DNA from 2 places in the Mesorhizobium sp. WSM4310 genome. Region 2 is predicted to be linked to the other one. Evidence: predicted binding sites of a transcription regulator. Region 2 holds the regulator's gene; the other holds the start of a gene.
The links. Region 2 encodes PhoB, which activates phosphate uptake and scavenging genes when phosphate is short. Its sites were predicted from a motif close to TGTCATNNANCTGTCAT; they were not measured.
Positions count from the first base shown of each region.

Region 1: a site for PhoB is predicted at 4,207-4,223, ahead of FJV80_RS26885 (LTA synthase family protein). Genes of this name have one in related genera too.

Region 1 is NZ_VFTA01000031.1:53,663-61,615, reverse strand. It holds gene rpsF (30S ribosomal protein S6) at 1-84, opposite strand, end outside; gene FJV80_RS26890 (pilus assembly protein) at 548-2,194, shown strand; gene FJV80_RS26885 (LTA synthase family protein) at 2,240-4,168, opposite strand; gene fabD (ACP S-malonyltransferase) at 4,447-5,394, shown strand; gene fabG (3-oxoacyl-[acyl-carrier-protein] reductase) at 5,454-6,191, shown strand; gene FJV80_RS26870 (acyl carrier protein) at 6,391-6,627, shown strand; gene fabF (beta-ketoacyl-ACP synthase II) at 6,662-7,924, shown strand.
Region 2 is NZ_VFTA01000047.1:107-8,059, forward strand. It holds gene xylF (D-xylose ABC transporter substrate-binding protein) at 1-1,004, opposite strand, end outside; gene FJV80_RS30870 (ROK family protein) at 1,278-2,522, shown strand; gene FJV80_RS30875 (hypothetical protein) at 2,612-2,875, shown strand; gene phoB (phosphate regulon transcriptional regulator PhoB) at 2,964-3,653, opposite strand; gene phoU (phosphate signaling complex protein PhoU) at 3,673-4,380, opposite strand; gene pstB (phosphate ABC transporter ATP-binding protein PstB) at 4,406-5,209, opposite strand; gene pstA (phosphate ABC transporter permease PstA) at 5,206-6,057, opposite strand; gene pstC (phosphate ABC transporter permease subunit PstC) at 6,061-7,044, opposite strand; gene pstS (phosphate ABC transporter substrate-binding protein PstS) at 7,111-7,953, opposite strand, start outside.

The DNA.
Region 1 (7,953 bases), on a different contig from region 2:
ACCCTTGTACTGTTCGACAAGCGCATCGACCTGCTGCTGCGAGAGGTCCTGCCGGGCAAGAAACACATGTTCGTAAAGAGCCATTATGTCTTCGTGCCTTTCTTCGTTTCTCTCCCGGTTCCCGGCGGCAAAAGCCTCTGCAACTTCTCTGACCCGCCTGTCCCGGTTAAAGGGGCGGGGAAGAAAGGAGCATGACGAGACGGTCGAGAGCGGAGACACGGGAGGCGGAAGCACTTCTGGCTTCACACGAAGGCTTTGATAAAACCTCCGGCCCTCCGTTCAGCCCCCAGCTGGGACCGGCAGATTGGCGGCGTCTATATAGCAATCCACTGATAAGGCAAGGGCAAGCGGCGGTCCCGATGTCGCAGGGCGCCGGAAAATCAGGCGGCAGCGCCGGAATGGCCTGGTGATTCCGGCAACCGGCCCTTAACCACAGTGTCAGGTTGTGCAGGGTTGAGCCTCGCCGTCAACGGTCGATTCATCATGGAAGGCGCAAAAGCCCGGGCGATCCGCGCAGAACAAGCGGCAAGCATTTCCGGGGGTAAGGATGCTTCTCAACAGATTCTGGCGCTCAAAGAGCGGCAATTTCGCACTGCTGATGGGGCTCGGCCTGCCGGCCATCCTGTCGGCCGTGGCCTTCGCGGTCGACGTGTCCACCGTCATGCGAGCCAAGAGCAACCTGCAGAATGCTCTCGACGCCGCCAACCTTGCCTCCTCGCATCTCGGCGACCTCGACATTACCCGCACCGATGCCTTCGACCGCTATTTTCAGGCCAACATCGCCGGGCATGGCGAACTCGCCAACGCGCAGGCGACGCTGACCGTCGACAGGGGCGTCAACTTCATCAAGACCAAGGCGGCTGCGTCGGCCGACGTCAATTTGAACTTCGGTTTCCTGTTCGGCCGGAACAGACACATTGCCGTCGATGCCTCGGCGGTCGAATCGAACAATCAGCTCGAAGTCGTGCTGGTGCTGGACAATACCGGCTCGATGGCCGGTGCCCGCATGACGGCGTTGAGGACGGCAACGAAGTCCCTGCTGGACACACTCGAGGCGACGAAATCGCCGACGCGCCAGATTCGCGCCTCCCTGGTTCCGTTCGTCACGGCCGTCAACGTCAATGGCGATGAATTCGACCCGTCCTGGATCGACATGGACGGCAAGTCTTCCACCAATGGCGTCAATTTCCCCGTCATCGACGGCAAGCGTCCCAATCATATGGCGCTTTTCAAGCAGCTCAAGGACACCGGATGGACCGCGGCCGGATGGAACGGCACCGGATGGAAGGGCTGTGTCGAGGCGCGGCCGGGCGCTTATAACATTTCCGATACCCCACCTGACCCGGACAAGCCCGACACGCTGTTCGTTCCGTATTTTGCGCCGGACGATCCGGAAGGTGCCCAAAAGCCGTCTAGCTCCTATGGCAATGCGGCCAAATATTACAACAATTCCTATCTCGACGACGCCAGCGACAACACCAAGGTCGCCAAGCTGAAAGGCAACCGCCTCGGTATCGATCTCAGCAGTCTGGCCGACCCTGTGCCACCGGCCGACAAGGCTGCCAAGGAAAAGGTGGCTAAATATGTTGTGCCGACCAACGAGCTCATCACCGAGACGGGTTCCCCCATCACCGTCGGCCCGAACCGCGCTTGCCCGACACCCATCGTCCCCCTGACCGACGATTTCGACAAGCTGCGCAAGGCAGCAAGCGAGATGACCGAGTGGAACGGTTCGGGCACCAATGTCTCCGAAGGCCTGTCGTGGGGCATGCGGGTGCTGTCGCCCGCCGCGCCCTACACCGATGGAGCGCCGTGGAAGACGCGCGGCATCAGCAAGATCGTGCTGTTGCTCACTGACGGCGAGAACGTTGTCTATGGCGCCAGCGAACAGCCGACAAAGTCCGACTACACATCCTATGGCTATCTGGCGGGTGGCCGTTTCGGATCGGACGATCAGACCGCCGCGGCGCGCAATGTCGACGGCTGGACCAAAAGCGTTTGCACGCAACTGAAGGACGAGGACGTGCAAATCTACACCATGGTGCTGCAATCCGACACCGCCGCCAACCGCGCGCTTTACAGTGCCTGTGCATCCGACCCGAGCGGCTACTATGCCGTCAACGACCCGGCCAAGCTGCCGGACGTTTTCCAACAGATCGCCAACAAGTTCTCAAGGCTGCAACTGACGAATTGAGTGTTCGCCCCGCCAGGTCCAGGCTGAATCCGATGGGTCGGCTGATCAACTCGTGTGGACGACGACCTTGTCGACCGTCTCGGGGAAGAAGGCGGGCGCCGCGTGGCGCTTGCCGAACATCATGTCGTACTGGATGAGCCGGAAATCGCGGATCGCCGGGTCGATCTCCTTCTGGCGCGACCAGTCGGGCGTTGCCTCGCCGGCCGGGGTCAGAAGCAGGTTGCGGTCGACGACGCGGTAGCGCTCCCGCATCTCGCCCAGGAAGCCGGTGTAGTAAGGATGGCTGATGCCGGCAGCGGTCAGGATATGATAGGGCAGGAACGCGGGGCTGACCGCACCCAGGTTCTCGACCGGACCGGAGCGGTTCGACCAGATGATCAGCGGCGTCTGATGATGTTCAAGGGCGGCTTCCGGCGTCGGTTCCTTGCGCGGCGCGACATTGTCCTTCAGGAAGCCGGTTTCGACATATACCGGTCCCAGCGGCGGCAGATGGTCGCCGAAGAAGGCGATCACGGTGGGGCGGGAGCGTTTCTTCGCCCATTCGACAAGGCGTTCAAGGCCGCGGTCGGCGTCGGCTGAGCCCTCGGCGTAGCTGAGCAGCGACTCGCGCGCCCACTGGCTGATCGGTGCCTGCACTACGTGTGTCGGATTGTAATAGCGGTTCGGCTCGTAGGGACCGTGGTTTTGCAGGCTGACGGCAAAGAAGAACACCGGGTCGTCGCTGGCGTCGGCCTCGCTGATGATCTCATCGGTCATCGCCGCGTCGGATGCCAGCGGCCCGCGCTTTTCCATGGGCGGCAGCGTCTCTTCGGATTTGAAATCGTTGAAGCCGAAATCGGCATAGACCGCGCCACGGTTCCAGAACCAGTTGGTGCCGGGATGGATGGCGCGCGCCCGGTAGCCCTGGCTCTTCAGGAAGGTTGCGAGCGAAGGCGTCGGCGTGCGCACATATTGCTGATAGGGGATGCTGCCGGCTGGCAGGAATGCGTTGGAAAAGCCGGTCAGCGCCTCGAACTCGATGTTGGCGGTCATGCCGCCGAATTCGGGCGAGAACATAGAGCCCGAGCGCAGCGCCCGCACATTGGGGATCGGGTCGGGCGTGATGCTGACGCCGGGCAGCTTCGTCGGATCCCAGAAGGATTCACTCATGACGATGATGATGTCGGGCTTCTCGGCCGGCACCGAGACGGTCACATCCGAGCGGTCGATCGCCGCGATCGCCTTGTCCGTGTAGCCCGGCGGCGCCGAGACATGCGCCATCGGCACGTTGAGCGCGAAGGCGAGCGCAAAGCCGTTGGAGGCATAGTTTTCCTTCTGGTCCCACATGATCGGGATGATCTGCAGCCGATCCCTGGTCCAGGAGAAGGTGGCATAGTCCATGATCGAGACGAAGAAGGCGAGCATCGGCACCGCCAGCGTCAGCCGGGCAAGGCGGCCCTTGTGGCTGAGCGCTGGAACCTTGCGGCGCCACAGCCGCCAGCCATAGACGAGCAGCGACAGGCCGGCGATGATGCCGACGACCATGGCGAGCGCGGTCATCGGCCGGTCACGTACCAGAAGCGGCAGCAGCGCGAAGATCTGGCGAGCGTAGAGAAAGTCAGTCGGGTAGAGCGGATCGCCGAGATAATGCGATTTCTGATGGCCGACAAAGGCCAGCGCCAGCGTCAAGGGCGCGACGATCATCAGGCTCTGATGGCTGCGTCCCAGAACGGCGTCGAGACCGATGAGGATCAGCGCGAACACGACGATGGTGGTCCAGCCCGGCTTGAGCGGCTGCAGGAAGAAGGAAACGGTGCCGGCAACGTCACCGCGCACGATCAATTCGATCGCGAACACCAGGATGGCGGAGATCGCGAGGCTTATCAGCCCGTAACGGACGACCGGCCATCTCCGGCCCGGCAAATAGCCGGTGGACGGATCGTCTTCCAGGAATTGAGGCGCAGCTTTGCTGGCGCGTTTTGAACTCTTTGCCACTTTAACTTCCCACCCGGCGACAACCCAAGTCACGCGATTGTCATATAATTGTCACGCAAAGCTAGCGCCTGTGGCGGAAATAAGAAGAGCCAGCGAACGATTCGTGAGCGGTTTTCATCAGGTGTGATCGCCAAAAAGCCCTTTCGGAACAGGCACTCGGCCTACGGTTCGCAACTGGGGCCGGGTTGAACCGGGCTTGACTTGGCGGCCCGCCTTGCGCCACAGGCAGGGAAAATTCGTGTTATCGGCAAGTAAAACCAGTCTTCGGGAGCCCACGCATGGCCGTCGCATTCACCTTTCCGGGACAAGGCAGCCAGGCTGTCGGCATGGGCAAGGATCTCGCCGACACCTTTCCCGAGGCACGCAGGGTTTTCCAGGAAGTCGATGACGCGCTCGGCGAAAACCTGTCGAAGCTGATCTGGGAAGGTCCGGAGGAGACCTTGACGCTGACCGCCAACGCGCAGCCGGCGCTGATGGCGGTTTCGCTGGCGGCGACCAGGGCGCTGGAAGCGCGCGGTTTCTCGCTGAAGGACAAGGTCGCCTATGTCGCCGGCCATTCGCTGGGCGAATATTCGGCCCTTGCCGCCGCCGGTTTCGTTTCCGTCGCCGATGCGGCCCGGTTGCTGCGCATTCGCGGCAACGCCATGCAGGCAGCGGTGCCGGCCGGCGAAGGCGCCATGGCGGCCATCATCGGACTTGAGCAGGCGGATGTCGAAGGGGCTTGCACCGAGGCCGCGCAAGGCTCCGGCCATGTCTGCCAGATCGCCAACGACAATGGCGGCGGCCAGCTGGTCATTTCCGGCGCCAAGGCCGCGGTCGAGCTGGCGGCGAAACTGTGCACCGAAAAGGGCGCCAAGCGGGCGCTGATGCTGCAGGTCTCGGCCCCCTTCCATTCGGCGCTGATGGCGCCGGCGGCCAATGTCATGCGCGACGCGCTCGCCGGTGTGACGAAGTATGCGCCGACGGTGCCAGTAGTGTCCAACGTCACGGTGACCCCGACCAGCGATCCCGACGAGGTCGCCCGGCGCCTGGTCGAGCAGATCACCGGCCGCGTGCGCTGGCGCGAAACGGTCGAATGGTTCGGCGCCAACGGCGTCACGACGCTTTACGAGATCGGCGCCGGCAAGGTGCTGTCGGGGCTGGCACGGCGCATCAACCGCGACATCGCGACATCGGCCGTCGGCACGCCGGCCGATGTCGAGGCCGCGTTGGCCGCATTCGCATAATCCACTGGCGATTTGACCCCACCCGTGTGAAGGGTGTTTTCTCAGATCAGGAGACGAAAATGTTCGAACTGACCGGCCGCAAGGCACTCGTCACTGGCGCATCGGGAGGCATCGGCGAGGCGATTGCCCGCGTGCTGCATGCGCAAGGCGCCATTGTCGGCCTGCACGGCACCCGCATCGAGAAACTGGAAACTTTGGCGGGCGAACTCGGCGATCGGGTCAAGCTGTTCCCGGCCAATCTGTCGAACCGCGATGAAGTCAAGGCGCTCGGCCAGAAGGCGGAGGCCGAACTCGAAGGCGTCGACATACTGGTCAACAATGCCGGCATCACCAAGGACGGCCTGTTCGTGCGCATGTCGGACGCCGATTGGGACTCCGTGCTCGAGGTCAACCTGACCGCCGTTTTCCGGCTGACCCGCGAACTCACCCATCCGATGATGCGCCGCCGCCATGGCCGCATCATCAACATCACCTCCGTGGTCGGCGTGACCGGCAATCCCGGCCAGGCCAATTATTGCGCCTCAAAGGCCGGCATGATCGGCTTCTCCAAATCGCTGGCGCAGGAGATCGCCACCCGCAACATCACCGTCAACTGCGTCGCCCCGGGCTTCATCGAATCGGCGATGACCGACAAGCTCAACGACAAGCAGAAGGAGGCGATCATGGCGGCGATTCCGACGCGCCGCATGGGCACGGGTGCTGAAGTGGCGTCCGCCGTCGCCTACCTGGCCTCCAACGAAGCCGGCTACGTCACCGGCCAGACCATCCATGTCAATGGCGGTATGGCCATGATTTGACGGATAGGGCGGGCCTGTGAAAAGAGACCATTTCACCTTGGACCTCAGCCATTTTTCGTGTAATGCGGCCCGCAACCCGGCGGTTCGGGCAAAAACCGGTTCGTAGCCGTTGCGTTTCCGGCAGGACCATCTTTCAGCTTGATTAGCGGCATTCTGCCCGCTAACGAAGACAGACAAACAAAAGACGAGGATGCCCCAAATGAGTGACACCGCAGAGCGCGTCAAGAAGATCGTCATCGAGCACCTTGGCGTCGATGCCGACAAAGTGACGGAGCAGGCGAGCTTCATCGATGATCTGGGCGCTGACAGCCTCGACACGGTCGAACTCGTCATGGCGTTCGAAGAAGAGTTCGGCGTGGAAATTCCCGACGACGCGGCCGAGACCATCCTGACCGTCGGCGATGCCGTGAAGTACATCGACAAGGCGTCGGCCTGAAGCTTTCCGCAGTCATCACCGGGGAGGACCTGCGATGAGGCGTGTCGTCGTCACGGGCCTTGGGTTGTTGTCGCCATTCGGCATGGGCTTCGAGCACAGCTGGAAGGAACTTCTGACCGGCCGCAGCGCGGCCAAGCGCATCACCGAGTTCGAGGTGGACGATCTTGCCTGCAAGATCGCCCACGTCATTCCGCGTGGTGACGGCAGCAATGCCACCTTCAATCCCGAGGCCGTGCTCGAGCCGAAGGAATTGCGCAAGATCGGCGACTTCATCCTGTATGGGATTGCCGCCGCCGACGAAGCGCTGAAGGATTCAGGCTGGGAGCCCAAGACACACGAAGAACAATGCGCCACAGGCGTGCTCATCGGTTCTGGCATTGGCGGCATCGAGGGCATTGCCGAGAACGCGATAATCCTCAAGGAGCGCGGTCCGCGCCGCATCAGCCCCTTCTTCATCCCCGGCCAGATCATCAATCTCGTCTCCGGCCAGGTTTCGATCCGGCACGGGCTGAAAGGCCCGAACCATGCCGTGGTCACGGCCTGCTCGACCGGCGCGCACGCCATTGGCGATGCGGCCCGCCTGATCATGTGGGGCGATGCCGATGTCATGCTCGCCGGCGGCGCCGAGGCGCCGGTGACAAGGCTGTCGATCGCCGGTTTCGCCGCCTGCCGGGCGCTGTCGACCGAGCGAAATGACACGCCGCAAACGGCGTCGCGTCCCTATGACCGTGACCGCGACGGCTTCGTCATGGGCGAGGGCGCCGGTGTTGTGGTGCTGGAGGAACTCGAGCACGCCAAGGCGCGGGGCGCCAAGATTTATGCCGAGGTGACCGGCTACGGCCTTACCGGCGACGCCTATCACATCACCGCACCGGCCGAGGACGGCGATGGCGCTTTCCGTTGCATGACCGCGGCGTTGAACCGGGCCAGGCTTGCGCCCGCCGATGTCGACTACATCAACGCGCATGGCACCTCGACCATGGCCGATACGATCGAACTCGGCGCTGTCGAGCGGCTTGTCGGCAATGCCGCGTCGAAGATTTCGATGTCGTCGACCAAGTCGTCGATCGGCCATCTCCTGGGCGCGGCTGGTGCTGCCGAAGCGATCTTTTCGATCCTTGCGATCAGGGACAATGTCGCGCCGGCGACCATCAATCTCGACAAGCCGGAGCGCGAAACAGCGATCGACCTGGTGCCGAACAAGCCTCGCTCCCGCCAGATCGACGTGGCGCTCTCCAATTCCTTCGGCTTCGGCGGCACAAACGCTTCGCTTGTGTTCCAGCGCCACAATGGCTGATCGTCCGGCTGCCGGGCGATGCCTCGGCA
Region 2 (7,953 bases):
GCGCAGACTTCGTCCTTCTTGATCCAGCCGGCATCGATGACGACGTTGAGATTGTCCTTGGTGATGGCGACCGGGGTCAGGAACAGCGACTTGACGGTGTTGCCGCCAGGCGTCGTGAAGTCCTTCACACCGGCGATATCGGTCATCTTCTTGCCGTCGGCCAGCTGCGAGGCGATCTCGGCGGCGTTCTTGCCGAGTTCGCGCGCGTCCTTCCACACCGACACGGTCTGGGTGCCGAGCGCGATACGGTTCAGCGCGGCATGGTCGCCGTCCTGCCCCGAGACCGGCACGGTGCCAGCAAGCCCCTGCGCCGTCAGCGCCGCGACGACGCCGCCGGCGGTGCCGTCATTGGCCGCGACGACCGCGTCGACCTTGTTGTCGTTGGCGGTCAGGAACTGCTCCATGTTCTTCTGGGCGTTGGCAGGCAGCCAGCCGTCGGTATAGGCCTCGCCGACATTCTTGATCTTGCCGCTGTCGATGGCGGCCTTAAGCACTTCCATCGAGCCTGCGAACAGGAAGTCGGCATTCGGATCGGCGCCCGAGCCCTTGATGAAGACATAGTTGCCTTCCGGCTTGGCCTTGAACACCGCGCTGGCCTGCAAACGCCCGACTTCCTTGTTGTCGAAGGTCAGGTAGAAGACGTCCTTGTTCTCGATCAGGCGGTCATAGCCGACGACCGGAATGCCTTCGTCCAGCGCTTTCTGCACGGCCGGGCCGATGGCCGAGGCATCCTGGGCCAGGATGATCAGCGAATTGGCGCCCTGCGAGATCAGGCTCTCGACATCGGTAAGCTGCTTGCCGGGATTGGACTGCGCGTCGGCGGAAATGTACTTGTCGCCGGCGGCCTCAATCGCCTTCTTCATGGCGGCCTCGTCGGTCTTCCAGCGCTCTTCCTGGAAGTTGGACCACGAAACGCCGATGACCTTGTCTTTCGCCTGCGCGACCGACGCAAGCGTCAGCGACATGGCGACACCCGCCAGGATGGCGGCCGTGAATCTCTTCATGATATTCCTCCCTGCGCCGCGTATGGCGCGACCAAACTGGCCCTAAGGCCGGCACAGAGGCCCTATTTTTTCGAGCCTCGAAAAAACACTGATCCAACACCGGAACGCTGTCAACAACGATTCTGATGGATTTTGATGTCCCTCTGAATTTTTTTCGAGCTTCGCAATAAATAAATGACAGCACCGGCCGCTTCTGCCAGTATTTGACCGTGTCGCCGGCAGCGTTCGAGGGAGGCCGGAAGAACCGCGGCGACCGGGAGGATGTGAAAAAACATGTCGGTCGGAATCCGCCACGACGATCTGCGCCGGCGCAACCGCGCGATGGTGATCGCGGCCGTGCGCCAGGCTGGCCGGCCCTCACGCACCGAGATCGCCGCGACCACCGGCCTCAGCCATTCGACCATATCGGCGATTTCCTCAGACCTGATCGGCGAAGGCATCCTGGCCGAGGGCAAGCCGAGCGAGGCCGGCGCGCTGAAACGCGGCAGGCCGCAGGTCGGCCTCGGCCTCACTCCGGAGGCCGCGGCTGTGATGACCGTGGTGCTGTCGCTGAATTTCCTGTCGGTCGCAGTCATCGACTATGCCGGCCAGGTGATATCGGAAGAACAGCGCCGGCTGGACACGCTGACCATGTCGCGCGAGGCGCTGATCGGCGAATGCGTGGCCATCGTAAGGCGGCGCCTCGAGGATCCCGACATTGACGTGCGCAGCGTCGCCCGCATCGCGTTGGCGATCCAGGGCATCACCGATACCGAGGCCCGGGCGATGCTGTGGTCGCCGATCACGCCGCAGACCGACATCGCCTTCGCCGACATACTCGAAGCCGAGTTCGGCATCCCCGCCACCATGGAAAACGACTGCAACATGATGGCGGTGGCGCTGCGCAGGCGCGATCCCGAGCGCTACCGCGACGACTTCATCGCCATCCTGCTTTCGCACGGCATCGGCATGGGGCTGGTGCTGAAGGGCGAGCTGTTCACCGGCACCCATTCCTCGGGCGGCGAGTTCGGCCACATGATCCATCGGCCCGGCGGCGCGCTCTGCCGCTGCGGGCGGCGCGGCTGTGTCGAGGCCTATGCCGGCAATTACGCCATCTGGCGCAATGCCAGGCAGCTCGGCGAGGACACCGAGCCGGTGGCCGATGTCAGCGACGCGCAGATGCGGGCGCTGGCCGCGACGGCACGGGAACGGGACGGGCCCGAGCGCGAAGCCTATCGCAAGGCCGGCGAGGCACTGGGTTACGGCCTCGGCAGCCTGTTCGCGCTGATCGATCCGGCGCCCGTTGCCATGGTCGGCGTCAGCGCCGCCGCCTTCGATCTGATCGAGCCGGCATTGCGCGAGGCGATCGCCCAGACCGCCGGTGGTCAGCACTCGGAATCGATCTCCTTCGACACCGAACCGAACGAACTGCCGCTGATCCGCGAAGGTTGCGCCATGCGCGCGCTGACCTTCGTCGACCAGGAGATTTTCGCGCCGGGCGTGCAGGCAAGAACGGGTGCCGGAAAGAACGTTGCCTGACGGTCAGGGCGAAACTCGATCATTCTGAACGACCGCGTTCGGCCCGTTGCGACATCAATTGGCAATGTGTCTGCCTGTATGATCTGCTGATGTCCCGTTCGTTGGTGATCAACTTCAACATAGATCAGGCCGAGTTTTACGGCCTCGTCCATCGTGTTCGCAACTTCGGCGAGGACGTCTACCGCTTCCTGCGAACCAACGGCTGGGGCGAAATTATTATCGGCGAGGTCGACGCGGCCACTACGCAGCTGATCATTCGAGACATCAAACATTCAAAGCTCCAGCGCGTTGCTGTATGGGTCGAAGAGGAGATGAGGCGGCAACATCTGTTGGGAGAAGTCGAAGTCCGCTGATCACCCTCTTCACGGCATTGGCGACTACCTGCTGATTGGAGTTTCGATCTTGGAGCCTCATCCCGATTTTATCGGGATGAGGCAAGCTCTAGTCTTCCCGGATCGCGTAGCCCGCCCCACGAATGGTACGGATGACATCCGGCATGCGACCATTGTTGACCGCCTTGCGCAACCGGCCGACATGCACGTCCACGGTACGCTCGTCGATGTAGATCGTCTCGCCCCAGACATTGTCGAGCAGCTGGCTGCGCGAGAACACGCGGCCAGGATGGCGCATCATGAATTCGAGCAGGCGGAATTCGGTCGGCCCGAGCCGGATCTCGCTCTTCTTGCGGTAGACCCGGTGCGATTCACGGTCGAGCACGATATCGCCGACCTTGAGCACGCTGGACAGCACTTCCGGCTTGGCGCGGCGCAGCAGCGCCTTGATGCGGGCCATGAATTCCGGCGTCGAGAACGGCTTGACCAGATAGTCGTCGGCGCCGGTGGAAAGCCCGCGTACACGGTCGCTTTCCTCGCCCCGCGCGGTCAGCATGATGATCGGCAGCCGCTCGGTCTCGGGCCGCATCCGCAATCGCCGGCAGAGTTCGATGCCGGATACCGCCGGCACCATCCAGTCGAGCACGAGCAGGTCGGGCACGTTCTCCTGCAGGCGGATTTCGGCTTCGTCGCCGCGTGTCACCACCTCGACCTGGTAACCCTCCGATTCCAGATTGTAGCGGAGGAGCACGCCGAGCGGCTCCTCGTCCTCCACCACCATGATGCGTGGTGCGATCATCGGTTGGTTACCCCTGCGCTCAGGCCGCCGGCGCCGACATCGCCGTCTCGTCCTGTTTTGGACGGTTGGCGGGCAGCTGCGTACCGGTCAGGACATAGTACGCATTCTCGGCGATGTTGGTCACGTGGTCGCCGATGCGTTCGAGATTCTTGGCGCAGAACAACAGATGCGTGCAAGCCGTGATGTTGCGCGGATCCTCCATCATATAGGTCAGCAGTTCGCGGAAGACGGAGGTGTATTTGACGTCGATGCGCTCATCGTCGGCGCGCAGCTTCGCCAGTGCCGCGGCATCGCGCGCCGCATACTCCTCGATCACGCCCTGCACCTGGATCAGCACCAGCTGCGCCATGGCGTCGATGGAATGCGAGAGGTCGCGCGGCGTGGCGCTGAGGCCGACAGTGCCGACGCGCTTGGCGATGTTCTTGGCAAGGTCGCCAATGCGTTCGAGATCGCCGGCCATGCGGATCGAGCCGACGACATGGCGCAGATCATCGGCCATCGGCTGGCGCTTGGCGATCAGCGTGATGGCGCGGTCGTCGAGTTCGCGCTGGCGCGCATCCATGATGGCGTCGTCGGAGACGACGCGCTGGGCGAGCGCATTGTCGGAGTTCAGCAGCGCCTTGGTGGCGCCGCCGACCATCGAGCCGGCGAGATCGCCCATGTCGCTGATCAGCCTGCTGATCTGTCCGAGATCCTCGTCGAAGGCTGCGACTGTGTGTTCGGCCATGATCCTGGTCCTCGTATGCGTGCGATCAGCCGAAGCGGCCGGTTATGTAGTCTTGCGTGCGCTTCTCGCGGGGCGACGTGAAGATCTTCTCGGTGCGGTCGAATTCGACCAGTTCGCCCAGATACATGAAGGCGGTCTGCTTCGAGACGCGCGCCGCCTGCTGCATGTTGTGGGTGACGATGACGATCGTGTAGTCGGCCTGCAGCTCGTCGATCAGCTCCTCGATCTTGGCGGTCGACAGCGGGTCGAGCGCCGAGGCAGGCTCGTCGAGCAGGATGACTTCTGGCTTCACCGCCACGGTGCGGGCGATGCACAGCCGCTGCTGCTGGCCGCCCGACAGGCTGAGGCCGCTAGCATTGAGCTTGTCCTTGACCTCGGTCCACAGTGCCGCGCGCTTGAGCGCCTGCTCGACGCGGCCGTCCATCTCGGCCTTGCTGATCTTCTCGTAGAGCCTGACGCCGAAAGCGATGTTCTCGTAGATCGACATCGGGAACGGCGTCGGCTTCTGGAACACCATGCCGATCTTGGTGCGCAGCAGGTTGAGGTCCTGCGAGCGGTCGAGAACGTTCTGGCCGTCGAGCAGCACCTGGCCCTCGGCGGTCTGCTTGGGATAAAGCTCGTAGATGCGGTTGAAGACGCGCAGCAGCGTCGACTTTCCGCAACCCGACGGGCCGATGAAGGCGGTGACGCTGCGCTCGGGCAGCGACAGCGTGATGTCCTTCAGCGCCTTCGACTGGCCGTAGTAGAAATTGAGGTTCTTGACCTCGATCTTGGCCTTGGTCGCCGCCTCTGCGGCGATCGTCATGTCTGGAGACAACATCTGGCTCATTTGTCCTCTCTGCGTCCGGTCAGGCTGCGCGCAAAGATGCTGAGCGCGAGAACCGTCAATGTGATTATGAGTGCACCGGTCCAGGCCAGCTGCTGCCATTCCTCATAGGGGCTGAGAGCGAACTGGAAGATGGTGACAGGCAGGCTGGCCATCGGCGCGTTGAGATTGCTCGACCAGAACTGGTTGTTCAGCGCCGTGAAAAGAAGCGGTGCGGTTTCGCCGGAGATGCGGGCGATGGCCAGCAATATGCCGGTGACGATGCCCGAAAGCGCGGCACGATAGGCAACCGAGCGGATGACCACCCAGCGCGGCGCGCCGATCGCGGTGCCGGCTTCGCGCAAGGCGTTGGGCACCAGGTTGAGCATGTCCTCGGTGGTGCGCACGACGACGGGGATGACCAGGATGGCGAGTGCCACGGCACCGGCGATCGCCGAGAAATGCCCCATCGGCCGCACCATCAGCTCATAGACGAACAGGCCGATGATGATCGACGGCGCCGACAGAAGGATGTCGTTGATGAAGCGCACTACCGTGGTGAGCTTCGAGAAGCGGCCATATTCGGCCATATAGGTGCCGGCCAGCACGCCGATCGGCGTGCCGACGATGATGCCGATGATGGTCATCACGATGCTGCCGTAGATGGCATTGAGCAGGCCGCCGGCGTCGCCGGGCGGCGGCGTCATTTCCGTGAAGACCGAGAGGGAGACGCCGGCCAGGCCCTTGTAGAGCAAGGCGCCAAGGATCAACGCCAGCCAGGCAAGGCCGATGCAGGCGGCGATGACGCACAGCGCCATCATCACGCCATTCTTGCGCTTGCGGCTCTGGTGAAGCGATGCGGCTGTCGACATCGGTCAGGCTCCCGTGCGGGCGTCGATGCGCATCAGCATGTAGCGGGCGATGGCAAGGATCAGGAAGGTGATAACGAACAGGATGAGGCCGAGCGCGACCAGCGAGGAAGTGTAGAGGTCGCCGACCGCTTCGGTGAATTCGTTGGCGATGGTCGCCGAGATGGTCGTTGCCGGCGCAAACAGCGACGTCGAGATGCGGTGCGCGTTGCCGATGACGAAGGTCACCGCCATCGTTTCACCGAGGGCGCGGCCGAGGGCGAGCATGACGCCGCCCATGATGCCGATGCGGGTGTAGGGAATGACGACCCGGCGCGTGACCTCCCAGGTCGTGCAGCCGATGCCATAGGCCGATTCCTTCAGCACCGACGGCACCGTATCGAAGACGTCCTTGGTGATCGAGGTGATGAAAGGCAGAATCATGATGGCCAGGATCATCGCCGAGGTCAGCAGGCCGATGCCGTAAGGAGGGCCTGCGAACAGGCTGTTGAGGCCCGGAATGCCGTGGAACACGCTGATGATGAAGGGCTGCACCGTCGTCTGCAGAAACGGCGCCAGCACGAACAGGCCCCAGATGCCGTAGATGATCGAAGGGATGCCCGCCAGCAGTTCAACCGCCATGCCGATCGGACGCCGCAGCGGGCGTGGGCAAAGCTCGGTGAGGAAGATGGCAATGCCGATGCCGAGCGGCACGGCGATCAGGATGGCGATGGCCGAGGTGATGATGGTGCCGTAGATCGGCGCCAGGGCGCCGAACTTCTCCGTCACCGGGTTCCAGCTTTCGCTGGTCAGGAAGGAAAAGCCGAAGGTCGACAGGGCTTGCCAGGAACCGGCAAACAGCGAGATCGCAACGCCGCCGAGCAGGACCAGCACCAATATCGCGGCGGCGCGGGTTGTCGCGTGGAAGATTGCGTCGGTCAGTGCGAACCGTCGAACGGTGGCATCGCGCGAACTTCTAACGGCTGGCAAGGCTTCCTGGACAGCGCTCATGTCAAGCTCGGCTCTTTCGGTTGAAGGAAAAGGAGCGCCGCGGGCGCGGCGCTCCTTTGGAGGATGTTACTCGCCAACGTAGACGGGCTTGCCGCCGGCCTGGATGTCGGCCTTCCACGAAGCCTTGACCAGGTCGACGACGCTGTCGGGGATCGAGACGTAGTCGAGCGCCTTGGCGGTTTCCTTGCCGTCCTTGTAGGCCCATGCAAAGAACTTCAGGGCTTCGCCGGTGGCAGCGGCATCATCCGGAGCCTTGTGGATCAGGACCCAGGTCGAGGCAGCGATCGGCCAGGTGGTGTCGCCGGGCTCGTTGGTGATGATGACGTTGAAGTTCTTGGCGCCCTTGAAGTCGGCATTCGAAGCGGCAGCGCCGAAGGATTCGAGCGACGGCTCGACGACCTTGCCGGCTGCGTTCAGCATCTTGGAGTAGGACAGGTTGTTCTGCTTGGCATAGGCGTATTCGACGTAGCCGATGCCGCCGTCCGTCTGCTTGACGGTGTTGGCAACGCCTTCGCTGCCCTTGGCGCCGACGCCCGTCGGCCATTCGACGGCGGAGTCCGAACCGACCTTGTCCTTCCAGTCGGGCGAGAGCTTCACCAGATAGTTGGTGAAGTTGAAGGTGGTGCCCGAGCCGTCCGAACGATGCACGACGGCGATCGCGGTCGACGGCAGGGTGAGACCGGGGTTCAGCGCCTTGATCGCGGCATCGTCCCAGGTGGTGATGGCGCCGAGATAGATCTGGGCGAGCGTCTTGCCGTCGAGGACGAGTTCGCCCGGCTTGACGCCGGTCAGGTTGATGATCGGCACGATGCCGCCCATCACCATCGGGAACTGCACGAGGCCGTTCTTTTCCAGATCGGCGTCGGACATCGGCTTGTCGGTGGCGCCGAAGGTCACGGTCTTGGCGAT